Regions from separate parts of the Streptomyces sp. NPDC018029 genome, predicted to be linked through region 4. Evidence: riboswitches for the same ligand, from Rfam matches in the RefSeq annotation. Region 4 holds a riboswitch; each other region holds the start of a gene.
The links. Region 4 has a riboswitch for cobalamin ahead of ACH4D5_RS11730 (ribonucleoside-diphosphate reductase subunit alpha). Riboswitches for the same ligand answer to the same signal wherever they lie in the genome.
Positions count from the first base shown of each region.

Region 1 (4,204 bases), on a different contig from region 4:
AGTTCATGGGCCCGTTCTTCGGATTCGTGACCGGCTGGACGTACTGGCTCTTCTGGGTCGTCACCGGCATCACGGAAGTGACAGCGGCCGCCCAGTACATGCAGTACTGGACACACGGCTCCGTCCCGCAATGGGCGTACGCGCTGATCTTCACGGTCATCCTGTACGGCGCGAACCTCATCTCCGTGAAGCTCTTCGGCGAGCTGGAGTTCTGGTTCTCGATGGTCAAGGTCACCGCCATCATCGGCATGATCCTGATCTGCATCGGCATCCTCACCATCGGCTTCTCCGACGCCGGTGACACCGCGACCGTGGCCCACCTGTGGAACCAGGGCGGCTTCTTCCCGAACGGCATCGGCTCCACGCTGATGACGCTGCAGATCGTGATGTTCGCCTTCCTCGCCGTCGAGCTCGTCGGCGTCACCGCGGGCGAGTCCAAGGACCCGAAGACCGTCCTGCCCAAGGCCATCAACACCGTGCCGTGGCGCATCGCCGTCTTCTACGTCGGCGCGCTCATCATGATCCTGTCGGTCGTGCCGTGGACGCACTTCCAGCCGGGCGTCTCGCCGTTCGTCGCGGCCTTCGAGAAGATGGGCCTCGGCGTCGGCGCCGCGATCGTGAACTTCGTGGTCCTCACCGCCGCGCTCTCCTCCTGCAACTCCGGCATGTACTCCACCGGCCGCATGCTGCGCGACCTGGCGATGAACGGCCAGGGCCCGAAGTTCTTCACCAAGCTCACGAAGAACGGCCTGCCGCTCATCGGCACCACGGCCTCCGCCGCGTTCATGCTGGTCGGCGTCTGGATCAACTACCAGTGGCCGGGCGAGGCGTTCAACTACGTCGTCTCCTTCGCGACCATCTCCGGCATGTGGGCTTGGATCATGATCCTGGCCTGCCAGATCCGCTACCGCCGCAAGGCCGACCGCGGCGAGCTGCCGCAGTCCACCTTCCGGGCCCCGGGCGCCCCGTACACCAGCTGGTTCGCGCTGCTCTTCATCGGCATGGTCATCGTGATGATGGGCGTCGACAAGGACGCGCGGATCTCGCTGTACGCCGCTCCGGTCTGGGCCGCGATTCTCGGCGTCTCCTACCTGGTCCTCAAGAGCCGCAACCCGCAGGCCGCGGCGTTCAACAAGCGGAAGATCGGCCTCCCCGAGGACGCCTCCGCGGATGCCTCCACCGGCGACCGCCTCTCCAAGGACTGACCGGCTCCCCAAGGCCGCTGTCCAGCATTCGGGCCCGCGCGTACCACACTCCGGTACGCACGGGCCCCTCTGCTTATCCTGGCGCCATGCTGACCATCACCCAGGCCCTCCACGACCAGATCGTCGCGCACGCGCGCCAGGACCACCCCGACGAGGCGTGCGGCGTGGTCGCGGGCCCGGCGGGCACCGGCCGCCCCGAGCGGTTCATCCCGATGCTCAACGCCGCGCGCTCGCCCACGTTCTACGAGTTCGACTCGGGCGACCTGCTCAAGCTCTACCGCGAGCTCGACGACCGCGACGAGGAGCCGGTGATCATCTACCACTCGCACACGGCGACCGAGGCCTACCCCTCGCGCACCGACATCACGTACGCCAACGAACCCGGCGCCCACTACGTCCTGGTCTCCACGGCGGACACCGACGACGCGGGCCCCTTCCAGTTCCGCTCGTACCGGATCGTCGACGGCGAGGTCACCGAGGAAGACGTAAAGGTCGTACAGGCATACTGAGCTTTACTCACGAGGGCGGCAGGACCCAGGAAGCCGGTGCGAACCCGGCACGGTCCCGCCACTGTGACCCCGCCCCACCGGCACGCGCCGGCCGGGGCGGGGGAGTCAGGAACTGACCTGCCGCCTTCCTCCACACGACGCAGGGGACGCGGAAATCCCCTGGAGGAGGCAGTTCAGCCATGTCCCGACCGATACGTGCCCTGGCCGCCGCGGCCCTGCTCGTCCCGCTCGCCGCGTGCTCCTCGTCCGGCTCCGGCGGTGACAGCAAGCCCGCCGCCAAGACCGCAGGATTCCCGTACACCGTCACCAACTGCGGCGTGAAGACCACCTACGACGCACCTCCGAAGCGCGCCGTCACCATGAACCAGCACACCACCGAAGTGATGCTGGAACTCGGTCTGAAGGACCACATCGCCGGCACCGCCTACCTCGACGACAAGGTCCTCCCGAAGTATGAGAAGGCCTACAAGTCGCTCCCGGTGCTCGCCAAGGAGTACCCCTCCTACGAGAAGCTGCTCTCCGCCAATCCCGACTTCGTCTACGGCGGTTACGCCAGCGCCTTCCTCGCCGGCGACGGCCGCAGCCGCTCGGCACTCGCCAAGTCCGGCATCGAGAGCCGCCTCAACGTAGAGGGCTGCGCCAAGAAGCCCGTCTCCATGGACGACGTCTACCGCGAGGTCCGCGAGGTCGGCTCCACCTTCGGGGTGCGGGCCCGCGCCGACCGCTGGGTGAAGGGCGCCCAGCGCGAACTGGCCGCCACCGCCAAGAAGTCCAAGGACAAGAAGCCGCTCTCCGTCTTCGTCTACGACAGCGGCGACAAGACGGCGTTCACCGCGGGCGGCCGCGGCATCGGCAACGACATCATCGAGCGGGCGGGCGGCCGCAACATCTTCGCCCACGTCGACAAGTCCTTCAGCGACGCGTCCTGGGAATCGGTCGTCGAGCGCAGGCCCGAGACGATCCTGATCCTCGACTACGGCGCCACCACGGTCGCCCAGAAGAAGAAGCGCCTCCTGGAGGACCCCGTCCTCAAGGACGTCCCCGCCGTCAAGAACAAGCGCTTCGCGGTCCTGCGGCTCTCCGACATGGTCACGGGAGTACGAGCACCCGAGGCGGTGAGGAAGCTGGCGGCACAGCTGTGAAGCACCTGCGCTACGCCACCGTCGTGACGACGCTCTGCGCGGCCCTCGCGGTGGCGCTCGTGGCCGGTCTCGCCCTCGGCTCCGTCCGCATCCCTGCCGCCGACGTCCTGGACATCCTCACGGGCCGCGCCGAACCCTCCCCGTTCCGCACGATCGTTTTGGACGTCCGCCTGCCCAGAGTCCTGCTCGGGGCGACGGTGGGCGCCGGGCTCGCGGTCATCGGCACCGTCCTGCAAGCCCTCGTCCGCAACCCCCTCGCCGACCCGTTCCTGCTCGGCGTCTCCTCGGGCGCCTCCGTCGGCGCGGTCTGCGCGATCGTGCTCGGCAGCGTCTTCGGCCTCGGCGCGGCCCTGTCCACCACCGTCACGATCCCGGCCGCCTCCTTCGCGGGCGCGCTGCTCTCCCTCGTCCTCATCTACGCCCTGGCCCGCGGCGGCGGCAGCTTCGCCACCGGCCGCCTGATTCTCGCGGGCGTCGCCGTCTCGTACATCCTGACCGCGCTGACCAGCCTCATCCTCGTCACCGCCGACAGCGCGGACCACCTCAAGGAAGTCCTGTACTGGACGCTGGGCGGCCTCGGCAGCGCCCGCTGGGACATGCTCGCCCTGCCCTGCGCCACCCTCGCCGTCGGCACGGCCCTCCTGGTGTCCATGGCCCGGCCCCTCGACCTGCTCCTCGCCGGGGAGGAGGGCGCCACCGTCCTCGGCCTGCACGCCGCCCGCTTCCGCGCCGGCGTCTTCGTCCTCGCCTCGCTCCTGACCGGCGTCCTCGTCGCGTACAGCGGAGCCATCGGCTTCGTCGGCCTCATGGTGCCGCACGCCGCCCGCATGCTGGTCGGCGCCGCGCACCGCGCGCTGCTCCCCGTGGTGGCGCTGATGGGCGCGGTCTTCCTGGTCGTCGCCGACCTCGCCGCACGCACCGTCGCCGCGCCGCAGGACATCCCCGTCGGCGTGCTCACCGCGCTGACCGGCGGCCCGTTCTTCCTGTGGCTGCTGCGGCGGCGTACCGAAGGAGTCCCGGCATGACCGGCGAGCTGCGCACCCAGGCCCTCTCGTACGAGATCGACGGCAGGCGGCTCGTCGACGCCGTGGACCTCACCGCCGCCCCCGGCGAGACCGTCGGCGTCGTCGGCCCCAACGGCAGCGGCAAGACGACGCTGCTCCGCTGCGTCTACGGCACGCTGCGCCCCACCGCGGGCCACGCACTCCTCGACGGCGACGACCTGCACACGATGACCCCGAAGGCCCGCGCCCGGCGCCTGGCCACCGTGCCGCAGGACGGGCAGGCGGCGTTCGAGCTGACCGTCCGGCAGGTGGTCGCGATGGGCCGCTCCCCGCACAAGCGGTTC
Region 1 covers NZ_JBIRFV010000001.1:904,472-908,675, reverse strand. The annotation lists gene ACH4D5_RS04010 (amino acid permease) at 1-1,205, shown strand, start outside; gene ACH4D5_RS04005 (Mov34/MPN/PAD-1 family protein) at 1,292-1,714, shown strand; cobalamin riboswitch at 1,687-1,850, shown strand; gene ACH4D5_RS04000 (ABC transporter substrate-binding protein) at 1,894-2,856, shown strand; gene ACH4D5_RS03995 (FecCD family ABC transporter permease) at 2,853-3,881, shown strand; gene ACH4D5_RS03990 (ABC transporter ATP-binding protein) at 3,878-4,204, shown strand, end outside.
Region 1: it holds a riboswitch for cobalamin, as region 4 does, so the genes downstream of both, ACH4D5_RS04000 (ABC transporter substrate-binding protein) here and ACH4D5_RS11730 (ribonucleoside-diphosphate reductase subunit alpha) in region 4, are expected to answer to the same signal.

Region 2 (4,204 bases), on a different contig from region 4:
GCGCGTCCTTGGACTCGGCGGCGCCGACGAAGCCGACCGGGATGCCGAGGACGGCGGCCGGGCGCGGCGCGCCTTCCTCGATCATCTCCAGGAGGCGGAAGAGGGCGGTGGGCGCGTTGCCGATGGCGACGACGGAGCCTTCGAGGCGGTCGCGCCAGAGTTCCATGGCGGCGGCGCTGCGGGTGGTGCCGAGCTCGGCGGCGAGGTCCGGCACGGACGGGTCGGCGAGGGTGCAGATCACGTCGTTGTCGGCGGGCAGCCGCTTGCGGGTGACGCCGCTCGCGACCATGTTCGCGTCGCAGAGGATCGGCGCGCCGTCGCGCAGCGCCTTGCGGGCGTCGGCGATCACCCGCGGGCTGTAGGCGAGATCCTTCACGAGATCCACCATCCCGCAGGCGTGGATCATCCGGACCGCGACCTGGCTGACGTCGGCGGGCAGGCCGTGGAGGTCCGCCTCCGCGCGGATGGTGGCAAAGGACTCGCGGTAGATCGCCGCGCCGTCCTTCTCGTAGTCGAACACTGTGCTCTCGCTCATCTCGTGGCCGTCGTTTTCGTGGTGTTACGTGCCGTGGTGACCGTCTCGGTCAGGGTGCTGCCCGTCACGGCCTCGGTCGAGCCGCCGGTGTGCCGCGTGACCTCGTAGCGGCCGTCGCCGGTGGCGAGGACGTCGACCCAGTCGCCGTGCGGGTGACCGCAGCGCCGCTCGCAGCCGGACCAGTGGACGGGGAGTCCGCCGGTGCCGGGCACTGCGTCGGCGCGGACGTCGGCGAGGGACTTGGCGCAGCCCGGGCGGCCGGTGCAGGCGCCGACGCCCAGCCAGGGCGAGTCGGGTGCGGTGACGTATCCGGCGGCGGCCAGCGCGGCCAGCCGTCCGCGGGCCGCAGCCCCGTCGGCGAAGCCGGGGAGCACGAAGCCGCGCCAGGGCGTGACCCGCAGCTCGTCGGCGGGGAGCGGCAGGAGGGCCCGCCACTGGGCGGCGCTCACGCGGCCGAGGCGGGCGTGGACCACCACTGCGCGGCCGACGACGCCCGGGGCGGGCGGCGCGGCGATCGGCGGCCGCGGGACGTCGGCGGGAGTGGCGGAGACGTCGGCGGGAGTGGCGGAGACGTCGGCGGGCGTCGCGGAAACGTCGGTGGGCGTCGCGGATACGCCGACCGGCGTCGCGGAGACGTCGGCCCGGGACAGTGCTCCCGCCAGGTCCGCGGTCGTCCCTTCGGGCAGTTCGCGCACCCGCCACGCCCCGTTGCCCGCCTCGCGCGCGGCGTCGAGGAAGGCCGCGGCGGCCGCGAGGGCGGCGCGCGGGACGTCGGCCCCGGCGACCCGGCAGGCGTGGCCCCCGAGACGTACGACTGCGGTCCCGCCGGATTCTGCGATCAAGGTCACATCGCCGCCGAGCCCGGCCGCATCCCCGCGGCCGTCGTCGAGGGCGAACAGGAAGCGGCCGGAGAGCGCTGTCGTCCACTCCTCCGCGCACAGGAGTCGGTCCAGCTCACGGGCCCACAACTGCACGTCGGCGTGGCCGAGTCCGTCGGTTCCCGCGAGCGGGGACGCCACCACGTTCCGCACCCGCTCGTGGCGCTCGGAGGGCAGCAGGCCGGCGTCCGCGAGCAGCCGGGAGAGCTCGCCGCCGCACGCGTCGCCGAGACCGCGCAGCTCGATGTTGCCGCGCGAGGTGACGCTGAGGTTCCCGTCCGCCAGACGCTCCGTCGCGGCCGCCAGCACGGACGTCTGATGCCCCGTCAGGAGACCGCCGGGCAGCCGGAGTCGGGCGAGGCGCCCGTCGTCCGCGAGGTGCAGGCGGAGGGCTCCGGGGCAGGCGTCACCCCGGTCACGTATGAGGGATTCGCCCTGGTCTGGGGATGGTGCTCGGGTGGGCGGCATGGCGGCGAGCATACCCACGCGGATCCGGCCGGTCGCCTCCCGAGACGGACCGTCCTGGCAGGTGGCCGCCCCATCGGCGGCGGGCAGGACTTACTATGCAGGCGGCGGGCCTCCAGCGGTCTCGGGGCAGTGGGGTGCGGGTCCGCGTCGTTCGGTGCGTGCTCTCGGCGTGCTGGGCGGAGGCCCTCGTACTGGACGTACTTGGGACTTCGCCCGGCGCGGCGAGAGGGCGTGCCGGGCGGCGTGGGCGCGTGCCACACTGCCCCGAGACCGCTGGGGTCCGCCGACGCCAGCGACGGCGTGGGTCCACCAGGACCCCAGGGAGGAAGCCCGGTGCGAATCCGGCGCGGTCCCGCCACTGTGAGCCCCACCTGTGTGGGGTGAGCCAGGAACTCCTGCCGTCCATACGACCACCCGGGGCGCGGACACCCCGAGGAAGGCCTGCGCCCGCATGCTTCTGCTGTTGTCGACCTCCGACACCGACCTGCTCAGCGCCCGCGCGGCGGGAGGCCCGGTCGACTACCGGTTCGCCAACCCGTCCCGTCTGGACCTCGACGCGCTGCCCGCCCTACTGGACGGCGTCGACCTCGTCGTCGTACGCCTCCTCGGCGGCGTCCGCGCCTGGCAGGACGGCCTCGACCAGCTCATCGCCACCGGCCTCCCGGTCGTCGTGCTCACCGGGGAACAGGCGCCCGACGCCCAGCTGATGGCGTCGTCGACCGTGCCGATCGGCATCGCCGCCGAGGCGCACGCCTACCTCGCGCACGGCGGCCCCGCCAACCTGGAGCAGCTGGCCCGCTTCCTCTCCGACACCGTGCTGCTCACCGGCCACGGCTTCGAGCCTCCCGCCGCCGCCCCCTCCTGGGGCCCGCTGGAGCGCACCGCCCGCGCCGACGTCGAGGGCCCCACGGTCGCCGTGCTCTACTACCGCGCCCACCACATGAGCGGCAACACCGCCTTCGTGGACGCGCTGTGCGGCGCGATCGAGGACGCGGGCGCCCGCGCGATGCCGCTGTACGTGGCTTCGCTGCGCGCCCCCGAGCCCGAGCTGATCGACGAGCTGCGCGCCGCCGACGCCATCGTGACGACCGTCCTCGCGGCGGGCGGCACCAGGCCCGCCGAGGCGTCGGCCGGCGGCGACGACGAGTCGTGGGACGCGGGCGCGCTGACCGGCCTCGACGTGCCGATCCTCCAGGCGCTCTGCCTGACCGGGTCGCGCTCCGCGTGGGAGGAGAACGACGAGGGCGTCTCGCCGCTGGACGCCGCGAGCCAGATCGCGGTGCCCGAGTTCGACGGGCGCCTCATCACGGTCCCCTTCTCCTTCAAGGAGATCGACGAGGACGGCCTTCCCGCGTACGTGGCCGACGCCGAGCGGGCGGCCCGGGTCGCCGGCATCGCCGTACGGCACGCACGCCTGAAGCACATCCCGGCCGCCGACAAGCGCCTCGCGCTGGTCCTCTCCGCGTACCCCACCAAGCACTCCCGCATCGGCAACGCGGTCGGCCTCGACACCCCCGCGTCCGCCGTCGCGCTCCTGCGCAGGCTCATCGCCGAGGGCTACGACTTCGGCCCCGAGGCCGACATCCCGGGCCTCGTCTCCGGTGACGGCGACGAGCTGATCCGCGCGCTCATCGACGCGGGCGGCCACGACCAGGAGTGGCTCACCGAGGAACAGCTCGCCGCCAACCCGGTGCGCATCCCGGCCGCCGACTACAAGCGGTGGTACGCGACGCTGCCGCAGGAGCTGCGGGACTCGGTCGAGCAGCACTGGGGGCCGCCGCCCGGCGAGATGTTCCTGGACCGCTCGCGGGTCGGCAACGGCGGGGACCCGGAAGGCGACATCGTGCTCGCCGCCCTGCGCCGCGGCAACCTCCTCATCCTCATCCAGCCGCCGCGCGGCTTCGGCGAGAACCCCATCGCGATCTACCACGACCCGGACCTGCCGCCGTCGCACCACTACCTGGCGGCGTACCGCTGGATCGCGGCGCCCGCGGCCGACGGCGGCTTCGGCGCCGACGCGATGATCCACCTCGGCAAGCACGGCAACCTGGAGTGGCTGCCCGGCAAGAACGCGGGCCTGTCCGCCGCCTGCGGCCCCGACGCCGCGCTCGGCGACCTGCCGCTGATCTACCCCTTCCTGGTCAACGACCCGGGCGAGGGCACGCAGGCCAAGCGCCGCGTGCACGCCACGCTCATCGACCACCTGGTGCCGCCGATGGCGCGCGCCGACTCCTACGGCGACATCGCGCGCCTGGAGCAGCTCCTCGACGAGTACGCGCAGATCAGCTCCATGGACCCGGCGAAGCTTCCGGCGATCCGCGCG
Region 2 covers NZ_JBIRFV010000007.1:289,762-293,965, reverse strand. The annotation lists gene ACH4D5_RS22765 (precorrin-8X methylmutase) at 1-520, opposite strand, end outside; gene ACH4D5_RS22760 (cobalamin biosynthesis protein CobG) at 532-1,893, opposite strand; cobalamin riboswitch at 2,176-2,295, shown strand; gene cobN (cobaltochelatase subunit CobN) at 2,333-4,204, shown strand, end outside.
Region 2: it holds a riboswitch for cobalamin, as region 4 does, so the genes downstream of both, cobN (cobaltochelatase subunit CobN) here and ACH4D5_RS11730 (ribonucleoside-diphosphate reductase subunit alpha) in region 4, are expected to answer to the same signal.

Region 3 (4,204 bases), on a different contig from region 4:
CGTCCCGCAGCCGTTGCAGGGTGGCGAGGAGGCGTTCCTGGCCGTCGGGGTCGAGTCCCGCGGTCGGCTCGTCGAGGATGAGTACGCGGGGGCGCATCGCCACGGCTCCGGCGATGGCGGTCCGCTTCCGCTGGCCGTAGGAGAGCAGGTGGGTGGGCCGGTCGGCGAGCGCTGTGATGTCGAGGGCGGCGAGCGCCTCGGCGACTCGGGCCCGGACCTCGGCGTCGGGCAGGCCGAGGTTCAAGGGGCCGAAGGAGACGTCCTGTTCGACCGACGCGGCGAACAGCTGGTCGTCCGGGTCCTGCACCACCAGCTGCACGGTCGTGCGCAGCCGGGTCAGGCCCTTGCGGTGGTACGTCACGGGGACACCCTCGACCGTCAACTCGCCGGAGGCGGGCCGCAGTCCGCCGCTGAGCAGCCGCATGAGGGTGGTCTTGCCGCTGCCGTTGCGTCCGAGCAGCGCGAGGGCACGGCCCTCGACGACGTCGAAGTCGAGGCCGCTGAGCACGGTGGGCCCGTCCTCGTACGCGTAGGACACCGCGCGGAGAGCGACCACGGGCTGACTCATGGCGCTCGCGCCGCCCCCGGCGCTCGTCGCACTCGTGGCGCTCATGGAAGGAACCTTTCCAGTACGAGGGTCAGGGCCACCAGGCCCACGAGAAGCACCGCGCCGGCGGCGAGGAAGGGCCGTGAGATCCGGGCCTCGGGCACGAGGACGCGCAGGGTGCCGTCGTAGCCGCGCCCGGCGAGCCCGGCCTGCAGCCGGCTCGCCCGGTCGAAGGCGCGCACGAACGCGGTGGCGCCAAGGCCGGCCAGGGAGCGCCAGGTGGCGGCGCGGGTGGTGTGGCCGAGCCGGGCGGCCTGCGCCTGCCGGATCCGGCTCATAGAGTCCAGGAGCAGGAAGCTCATCCGGTACGTGACCAGCGCCACGTCCACGACCGGCGCGGGCACCCCCGCCTTCACCAGGCGGGGCAGCAGGTCCGACATGGGCGTGGTGAAGGCGAACAGGAGCACGCCGAGCGAGGCCGCGGAGGTCCGCAGGAGCAGACCGCCCGCGCGCGCCGGGCCGCCGTCCGCGAACGCCACGAACCCGCCGGGACCGCCGACCTGGATGAGCAGAGTCAGGGCGCCGGTCACGCAGAAGCCGAGCGGCACGCGGTAGGCGCGCCACAGTTTGCCGGGCGGCACGCCCGCCGGGCCCAGCAGCAGGGCGAGTGCGGCGACCAGCACCAGGACGGCGCCCGGCCAGGGCGGCAGCGAGATGGCCAAGACGGTGAGGCCGAGACCGAGCACGGCCTTGTCCACGGGATGCCGGCGGCGCCAGTGACTGCTGTGCGCCGCCGCGTCGATGGGCAGCACGCCGGGTCAGACCCGCTCGGTCCCGGACCGGGGGCCGCCCGCGTCGACCGGCTCGTCGGAGCCGTCCGACGCCTCCGGCCGCGCCGCTTCAGGCCGCGCCGCTTCAGGCCGTGCCGCTTCCGCCCGGGCCTGTTCCGCGCCCTGGCGGCGGCCCTTGCGCAGCCCGAAGTAGTAGGCGAGGACGCCCGCGCCGATGGCCGCCTGCAGGGCGAACAGCGCCGACTCGACTTCCCCGGACGGGGGTTCGTACAGCGGCGAGAACCATGGATCATAGTCCGGGTCGATCTCGGTGATCGCCGTCTCGGCCTGGGCGTCGGCGCCGGCGAACGGCTCTTCCTCGTCGTCGCCGAGACCGAGCGCCAGGGGAAGGACCGCGAGCGCGGCGACGATGAGGAGCAGCAGTGTGTTGATCTTCGCGTTCCGGCTCATCAGGCACTGGCCCCCGTCTCGGTCTTCTTCGTCGTGTCCGCCTTCTTCGTGGTGTCCGCCTGCTTGCGCTGCAGCAGTACGCCGAGGCGGGTGAGTTCGCCCTTGCTGGACTGCACGAGCAGGCGCATCACCAGGACGGTGAGCAGTCCTTCACTGACCGCCAGGGGGATCTGGGTGACGGCGAAGATGCCGCCGAACTTGCCCAGGGCGCCCAGGAATCCGCTGCCGGGGTCGGGGAACGCCAGGGCCAGCTGGACGCTGGTGACGCAGTACGTGGTCAGGTCGGCGACGAACGCCCCGAAGAACACGGTGACCATGAGCGGCACGTCGTACCGCCTCAGGAGCCGGTAGACCGCGTAACCCGCCCAGGGGCCGATGATCGCCATGGAGAACACGTTGGCGCCCAGGGTGGTGAGTCCGCCGTGGGCGAGCAGCAGGGCCTGGAAGAGCAGGGTGATGGTGCCGAGCACCGTCATGATCGGCGGCCGGAACAGGATCGCCCCGAGCCCGGTCCCCGTCGGGTGCGAGCAACTGCCCGTCACCGAGGGGATTTTCAACGCGGAAAGGACAAACGTGAAGGCCCCGGAGGCACCGAGGAGCAGCGTGCTCTCCGGATGTTCCTTGACTTCACGGGTCAGGGAGCGGACTCCGTGGACGACGAACGGCGCGGACGCTACGCCCCAGGCGATCGCGTGCGCCGGCGGGAGGAAACCCTCGGCTATGTGCATGGCTCAGCAGACCCTCTCCAGCACCTCGTGGATGGACAACGTGCCTTGGCCGGTCTCCTGGCTGACGGGTCGTACCGACCGGACTCCGCCTTCCCGGGTACGTGTGTACCCAGTGGCTGCCGCGAGGGCTGGAGCCGGACTTCCCGATCACAGTGGCGAGGGCCGCACCGGCATCACACCGGATTTCCCGAGCACCAAGGCGTGGTGACACTAGTGCGCAAAAATCGCCCTGACAACTTGCACGGCGGTCGCGCCGGTGTCACACCCGAGCGCACACCACCACCGCATACGCCCCTGCTCAGAGGCCATGCGTAGGTCTGGCGGCCCCGAACGTCCAGGGCCCCCACCCTCGGGGTGGGGGCCCTGGACGCTCAATGGCCGGTCGTTCTCAACTCCTCAGCGCCTCAACGCCTCAGCGCCGCAGCGCCTTCGACGTTCGATCAGGACTCGTCGTTCACCCACAGCTGCCACTTGCCGCTGCTGGGGTTCTTCTTGCAGTCCCACTCGGAGTAGATGGAGTTCCGGCCGTCGGCCTCGCACGCGGACAGGGTGCGGTAGGTGCCCACATAGATCCACGACATCGCGCCGAACTCGTCCGCGGACCTGTCGGCCGCCTCGCTCGCGGCGGAGGACGCGGTGGCCTTCGGAGCGCTGCTCCCGTGCGTGTCGGCCACCGCGGGCGTGGCAGCGAGCGCGGTGGTCAGAGCCGTCGCGGACACGAGCAGGGCGGCCTTCTTCATGTGACGCACAGATTTTCCTTCCGTCGGAGTGGAGCGTTGGGAGCACGGGGGCGGGCACCGGCGCCGCGGGCAGCGAGGTGCCGCGCGGCGCCGTCCTCCCCCCCTGGCCGGGACGGTGCTGCGTTCTCCCGGCCCCGCCAGTGTTGGCCGCTGGCCGCCACTGATCGACTCGTTTCGGGCTGGCCCGAATCGAAGGCCGCGAGGAGGATCGCCCGGGTGACGTTGCGTATCCACCTCACCGCCGAAGACCTGGCCCGCACCCGACTGGCCGCGGCGCCACGGCCCTTGCTCGAACTGGAGATCGCCGTCCGATTGCTCCAGGAGCGCTCCCACCCCGTCCGGTTCGACGCCTGGCGCAGCCGGGCGGCCCGGCATCTGCCGCCCCGGATAGGGACGTTGTGCGAGCTGATCCCCGCCACCGGCGCGGCGGTGGACTTCCTGGACCTGAGCGGCGAGGGCCACCCGGACGACCTGGTCGACCGGCTGCGCGGCACACCTGCCGACCGCGTCCGGAAGGATCTGCGGCAGTGGGCGCCCGGCCGCCCCCGGGGCCTCTCGCCGGCCGTCCGCTCACTCGGCCGGGACCCTTCCCTGGTGGGAGAGTTGGCGGACACGGTCGCCCATGCCCACCAGCACTTCATCGCGCCGTACTGGTCGCGCATCGACAGGCTCGCCCAGGTCGACCGCACCCGCAGGCTCCAGCAACTGGCCGGGCACGGCGTCGAGCGTCTCCTGAGCGGGCTCAACCCCCGCTACATCACCTGGGATCCGCCCGTCCTGCACCTGACCATGGCTTCCGGACGGGACGCCGACGTCCGCCTCGGCGGGCGCGGGCTCCTCCTGATCCCCACCCTGTTCGGGTCGCACTACCCCGCTCTGGACGACACCGCCGAACCCCAGCCCTGGATCACCTATCCCCTGCACGACGACCGGCCGGGCGCCGTGCCC
Region 3 covers NZ_JBIRFV010000008.1:243,317-247,520, forward strand. The annotation lists gene ACH4D5_RS25030 (energy-coupling factor ABC transporter ATP-binding protein) at 1-568, opposite strand, end outside; gene cbiQ (cobalt ECF transporter T component CbiQ) at 610-1,359, opposite strand; gene ACH4D5_RS25040 (energy-coupling factor ABC transporter substrate-binding protein) at 1,366-1,788, opposite strand; gene ACH4D5_RS25045 (energy-coupling factor ABC transporter permease) at 1,788-2,516, opposite strand; cobalamin riboswitch at 2,546-2,730, opposite strand; gene ACH4D5_RS25050 (hypothetical protein) at 2,957-3,265, opposite strand; gene ACH4D5_RS25055 (ArsR/SmtB family transcription factor) at 3,473-4,204, shown strand, end outside.
Region 3: it holds a riboswitch for cobalamin, as region 4 does, so the genes downstream of both, ACH4D5_RS25045 (energy-coupling factor ABC transporter permease) here and ACH4D5_RS11730 (ribonucleoside-diphosphate reductase subunit alpha) in region 4, are expected to answer to the same signal.

Region 4 (4,204 bases):
ACGCGTACATCGAGGAGAGCTTGCCGATGGTCGGCGTCTCCAAGAACAGGTTGAGCGACTGCGCCTGGTCCAGGAACGGGGTGCGCGCCGCGGCCATGTCGATCAGGCCGCGCTGCGGGATCTCCCACGCCGTGCGGTACAGCGCCCGCACGTCCTCGGGGATCCAGCCGAAGCCCTGCACCGAGCCGTTGGCCTCGCGCAGCGCCTCGCGGGTCTGCGCGTCCCAGACGCCGAGCCGCTTCAGCTCCTTCACGAGATAGGCGTTGACCTGGAGGAACTCGCCGGACAGCGTCTCGCGCTTGAAGAGGTTGGAGACCTGCGGCTCGATGCACTCGTAGACGCCCGCGATGGACGCGATGGTCGCGGTCGGCGCGATGGCGAGGAGCAGCGAGTTGCGCATGCCGGTGGTGGCGATACGGTCGCGCAGCGCCGCCCACCGCTCCGGCCAGGTCAGCTCGACGTCGTAGTGGTCCGGGTGCAGCACGCCGCGCGCGGTGCGGGTCTTCTCCCAGGCGGGCAGCGGGCCGTTGCGCTCGGCGAGGTCCGCGGACGCCTCGTACGCGGCGAGCATGATCCGCTCGGCGATCCGGGTGGACAGGGCGCGCGCCTCGGGGGAGTCGAAGGGCAGCTTCAGCTGGAAGAAGACGTCCTGGAGACCCATCGCGCCGAGGCCCACCGGGCGCCACTTGGCGTTGGAGCAGCCGGCCTGCTCGGTCGGGTAGAAGTTGATGTCGACGACGCGGTCGAGGAAGGTGACGGCGGTGCGGACGGTGTCGTCAAGACGCTCCCAGTCGATGTCCTGGGCGGCCGGGTCCACGAACGCGCCGAGGTTCACCGAGCCGAGGTTGCAGACGGCCGTCTCCCCGTCGTCCGTCACCTCCAGGATCTCCGTGCAGAGGTTCGAGGAGTGCACGGTGTGGCCGGGCTCCGCCGTCTGGTTGGCGGTGCGGTTGGCGGCGTCCTTGAACGTCATCCAGCCGTTGCCGGTCTGCGCGAGGGTGCGCATCATGCGGCCGTACAGGTCCCGCGCGGGGATGGTCTTCTTCGCGAGCCCTGCGGCCTCCGCCCGCCGGTAGGCGGCGTCGAACTCCTCGCCCCACAGGTCGACGAGCTCGGGGACGTCGGACGGCGAGAACAGTGACCACGGCTGGTCGGCGGCGACCCGGCGCATGAACTCGTCGGGGATCCAGTGCGCGAGGTTGAGGTTGTGCGTGCGCCGCTGGTCCTCACCGGTGTTGTCGCGCAGCTCCAGGAACTCCTCGATGTCGGAGTGCCAGGTCTCCAGGTAGACCGCGGCCGCGCCCTTGCGCCGGCCGCCCTGGTTCACGGCGGCGACCGAGGCGTCCAGGGTCTTCAGGAACGGCACGATGCCGTTGGAGTGCCCGTTCGTCCCGCGGATCAGCGAACCCCGGGAGCGGATGCGGGAGTACGAGAGGCCGATGCCGCCCGCGTGCTTGGAGAGCCGCGCGACCTGGTGGTAGCGGTCGTAGATCGAGTCGAGCTCGTCCAGCGGGGAGTCGAGGAGGTAGCAGGACGACATCTGCGGGTGGCGGGTGCCGGAGTTGAAGAGCGTCGGCGAGGACGGCAGGTAGTCCAGGCGGCTCATCAGGCGGTACAGCGCGGCGACCTCGTCGAGCGCGCGTTCGCTGCCGTCCTCCGCGAGGCCGCTCGCCACGCGCAGCATGAAGTGCTGCGGGGTCTCGATGACCTGGCGGGTGATCGGGTGGCGCAGCAGATAGCGGCTGTGCAGGGTGCGCAGTCCGAAGTACTCGAAGCGGAAGTCGGCGCCGTCGGCGAGCGCGGCCTCCACCAGCGCGTCGAGCCGGGCCGTGTGCTCGGTGACGAAGGACGCCGTGCGGTCGGCGATCAGGCCCTCGCGGTGGCCGACCGCGACGGAGTCGGTGAAGGAGCGCACGCCCTGTGTCGCCGCCTCCTCGCGGATGCCGATCGACAGGAGCCGGGCCGCCAGCTTGGAGTAGGCAGGGTCCTCCGAGATGAGCCCCGCGGCCGCCTCGGTCGCCAGCTCGCGCAGCTCCGCCTCGTCGGCCCGGGCCGAGCGGCCGCGCAGCGCGGCGGCGGCGACCCGGCCGGGGTCGGTGTCGGGGAGGTCGGCGGTGAGGTCGGTCAGGGTCCGCAGCAGCGCGGCCCCGGGTCCGTCGGTGCCTTCGGTACCCTCGGCGGTCGACTGTGACGGCGCTGACGCAGGTTCGGCAGGCGCGATGGTCACGTGGAGCTCTCCCTCGCTCGGCTCTGGGCCTGGGGGAGAGGACGGCACACACGGGCGCACCCGGGCAGGGCGGCGTACCGCGTCCACCGGCCCATTCCACGAGGCCCGGACGGTCGGCACCCGGGCCGGACGGCACGGGTGCACTGCCGGCAGGTCTTCGGACTCCGCGTACGACAAATGCGTACACGTCTACCGTTGCGGGACAGTTCCGGACTTGCACCGGATTCCCCTGCGGCGACAGCGAGCATGAGCATACATCTTGTGCCGCGCTCTTGAAGCAGGCCCACATCTTGTGTCGGCCCGCAGAGGGGGCGGCTAGAGTTTCAGCGCGTACGTCAGCAGCGGCACCGTCTCGATCGGGTTCCAGTCGCGCTCGGGCGTCCGCACGAAGCCGAGGCGCTCGTACAGCCGGTGGGCGGCGTGCATGGACGTCTGCGTGGACAGGACGAGCGCGCTGCGGCCCGCCTCCTCGGCGCGGCGCACGCACTCCCGTACGAGCGTCTCGCCCACACCCCGGCCCCGCGCCTCGGGGGAGACGGCCAGCATGCGTATCTCGGCCTCGCCGTCCCGCGCTATGTCGGCCATCGGCCCGCCGGACGGTACGTAGGTGACGCAGCCGAGCACCTTTCCGTCCGCCGCGGCCACCAGGACCTCGGCCGCCGCCGCCCGCGACGGCACGTCGCGCAGCACCGCGAGATAGGGGTCGTCCGCTCCGAAGTCCAGATGCCCGTCGGAGAGATAGGCCTGCGCGGTGAGGTCGCCGATGGCCTCGTGATCCTCGGGTCGTGCCTCTCTGATGCTGATCGTGAAATCCATGGGCGCAGTGTGCAACACGGGTACGACAAAGGGCCGCCGGTTTTTTCCGGCGGCCCGAGTCGCGTGCGCGGTGGCAGGGATCAGTGTCCGGCGCCCGCCGTCGCCTTCGGGAGTTCCTGTATGACACCGGGGTCGCCCGCGTCCGCCGTGTAGTCCTCCGGCGACGTCTCGTCGATGCCCTCGGGCGCCTTCAGCGCCTTCAGGACGAAGGTGAGGACCACGGTCACGACCACGTTCAGGACGAACGCGGTGAGGCCGATGTAGCCGATCTCGCCGATGCCCGGGATCGTGTCGGACGAGCCGCCGAAGTGCTTCTGCGTGGGCGAGGCGACGCCGTACGCGGCGAGCGTGCCGTAGACCATGCCGACCGCCCAGCCGGCGAGCAGCGCCCAGCGGTGGAACCACCGGGTGAACAGGCCGCCGACCAGCGCGGGCATCGTCTGCAGGATCCAGATGCCGCCCAGGAGCTGGAAGTTGATCGCGACGGTCTTGTCCATGCCGAGGACGAAGACGAGGGCGCCCACCTTCACCATGAGCGAGACCAGCTTGGAGACCTTGGTCTCCTGCTCGGGCGTCGCGTCGGGCTTGATGAAGTCCTTGTAGATGTTCCGGGTGAAGAGGTTCGCGGCCGCGATGGACATGATGGCGGCCGGGACGAGCGCGCCGATGCCGATAGCGGCGAACGCGACGCCCGTGAACCAGTCCGGGAACATGTTCTCGAAGAGCTGCGGGATCGCCAGCTGGCCGTTCTCGACCTTGACCCCGGCCGCGATCGCCATGAAGCCGAGCAGCGCGAGCAGGCCCAGCATCAGGGAGTACAGGGGCAGGATCGTGGTGTTGCGGCGGATCACGTTCCGGCTCTTGGAGGAGAGCGTCGCCGTGATCGAGTGCGGGTACATGAAGAGCGCGAGGGCCGAGCCGAGCGCCAGGGTCGCGTACGTCCACTGACCGGCCTCCGGCGGCGCGAGCGCGCCCCGCGGCTTGTCGGTCGCCGGGTTGGTCTGCGAGAACGCCTCGCCCGCCTTGGCGAAGATGTCGTCGAAGCCGCCGAGCTTGATCGGGATGTAGATGATCGCGACGACGATGACGAGATAGATCAAGCCGTCCTTCACGAACGCGATCAGCGCGGGCGCGCGCAGCCCCGACGAGTACGTGTACGCG
Region 4 covers NZ_JBIRFV010000003.1:676,103-680,306, forward strand. The annotation lists gene ACH4D5_RS11730 (ribonucleoside-diphosphate reductase subunit alpha) at 1-2,227, opposite strand, end outside; cobalamin riboswitch at 2,358-2,488, opposite strand; gene ACH4D5_RS11735 (GNAT family N-acetyltransferase) at 2,543-3,043, opposite strand; gene mctP (monocarboxylate uptake permease MctP) at 3,124-4,204, opposite strand, start outside.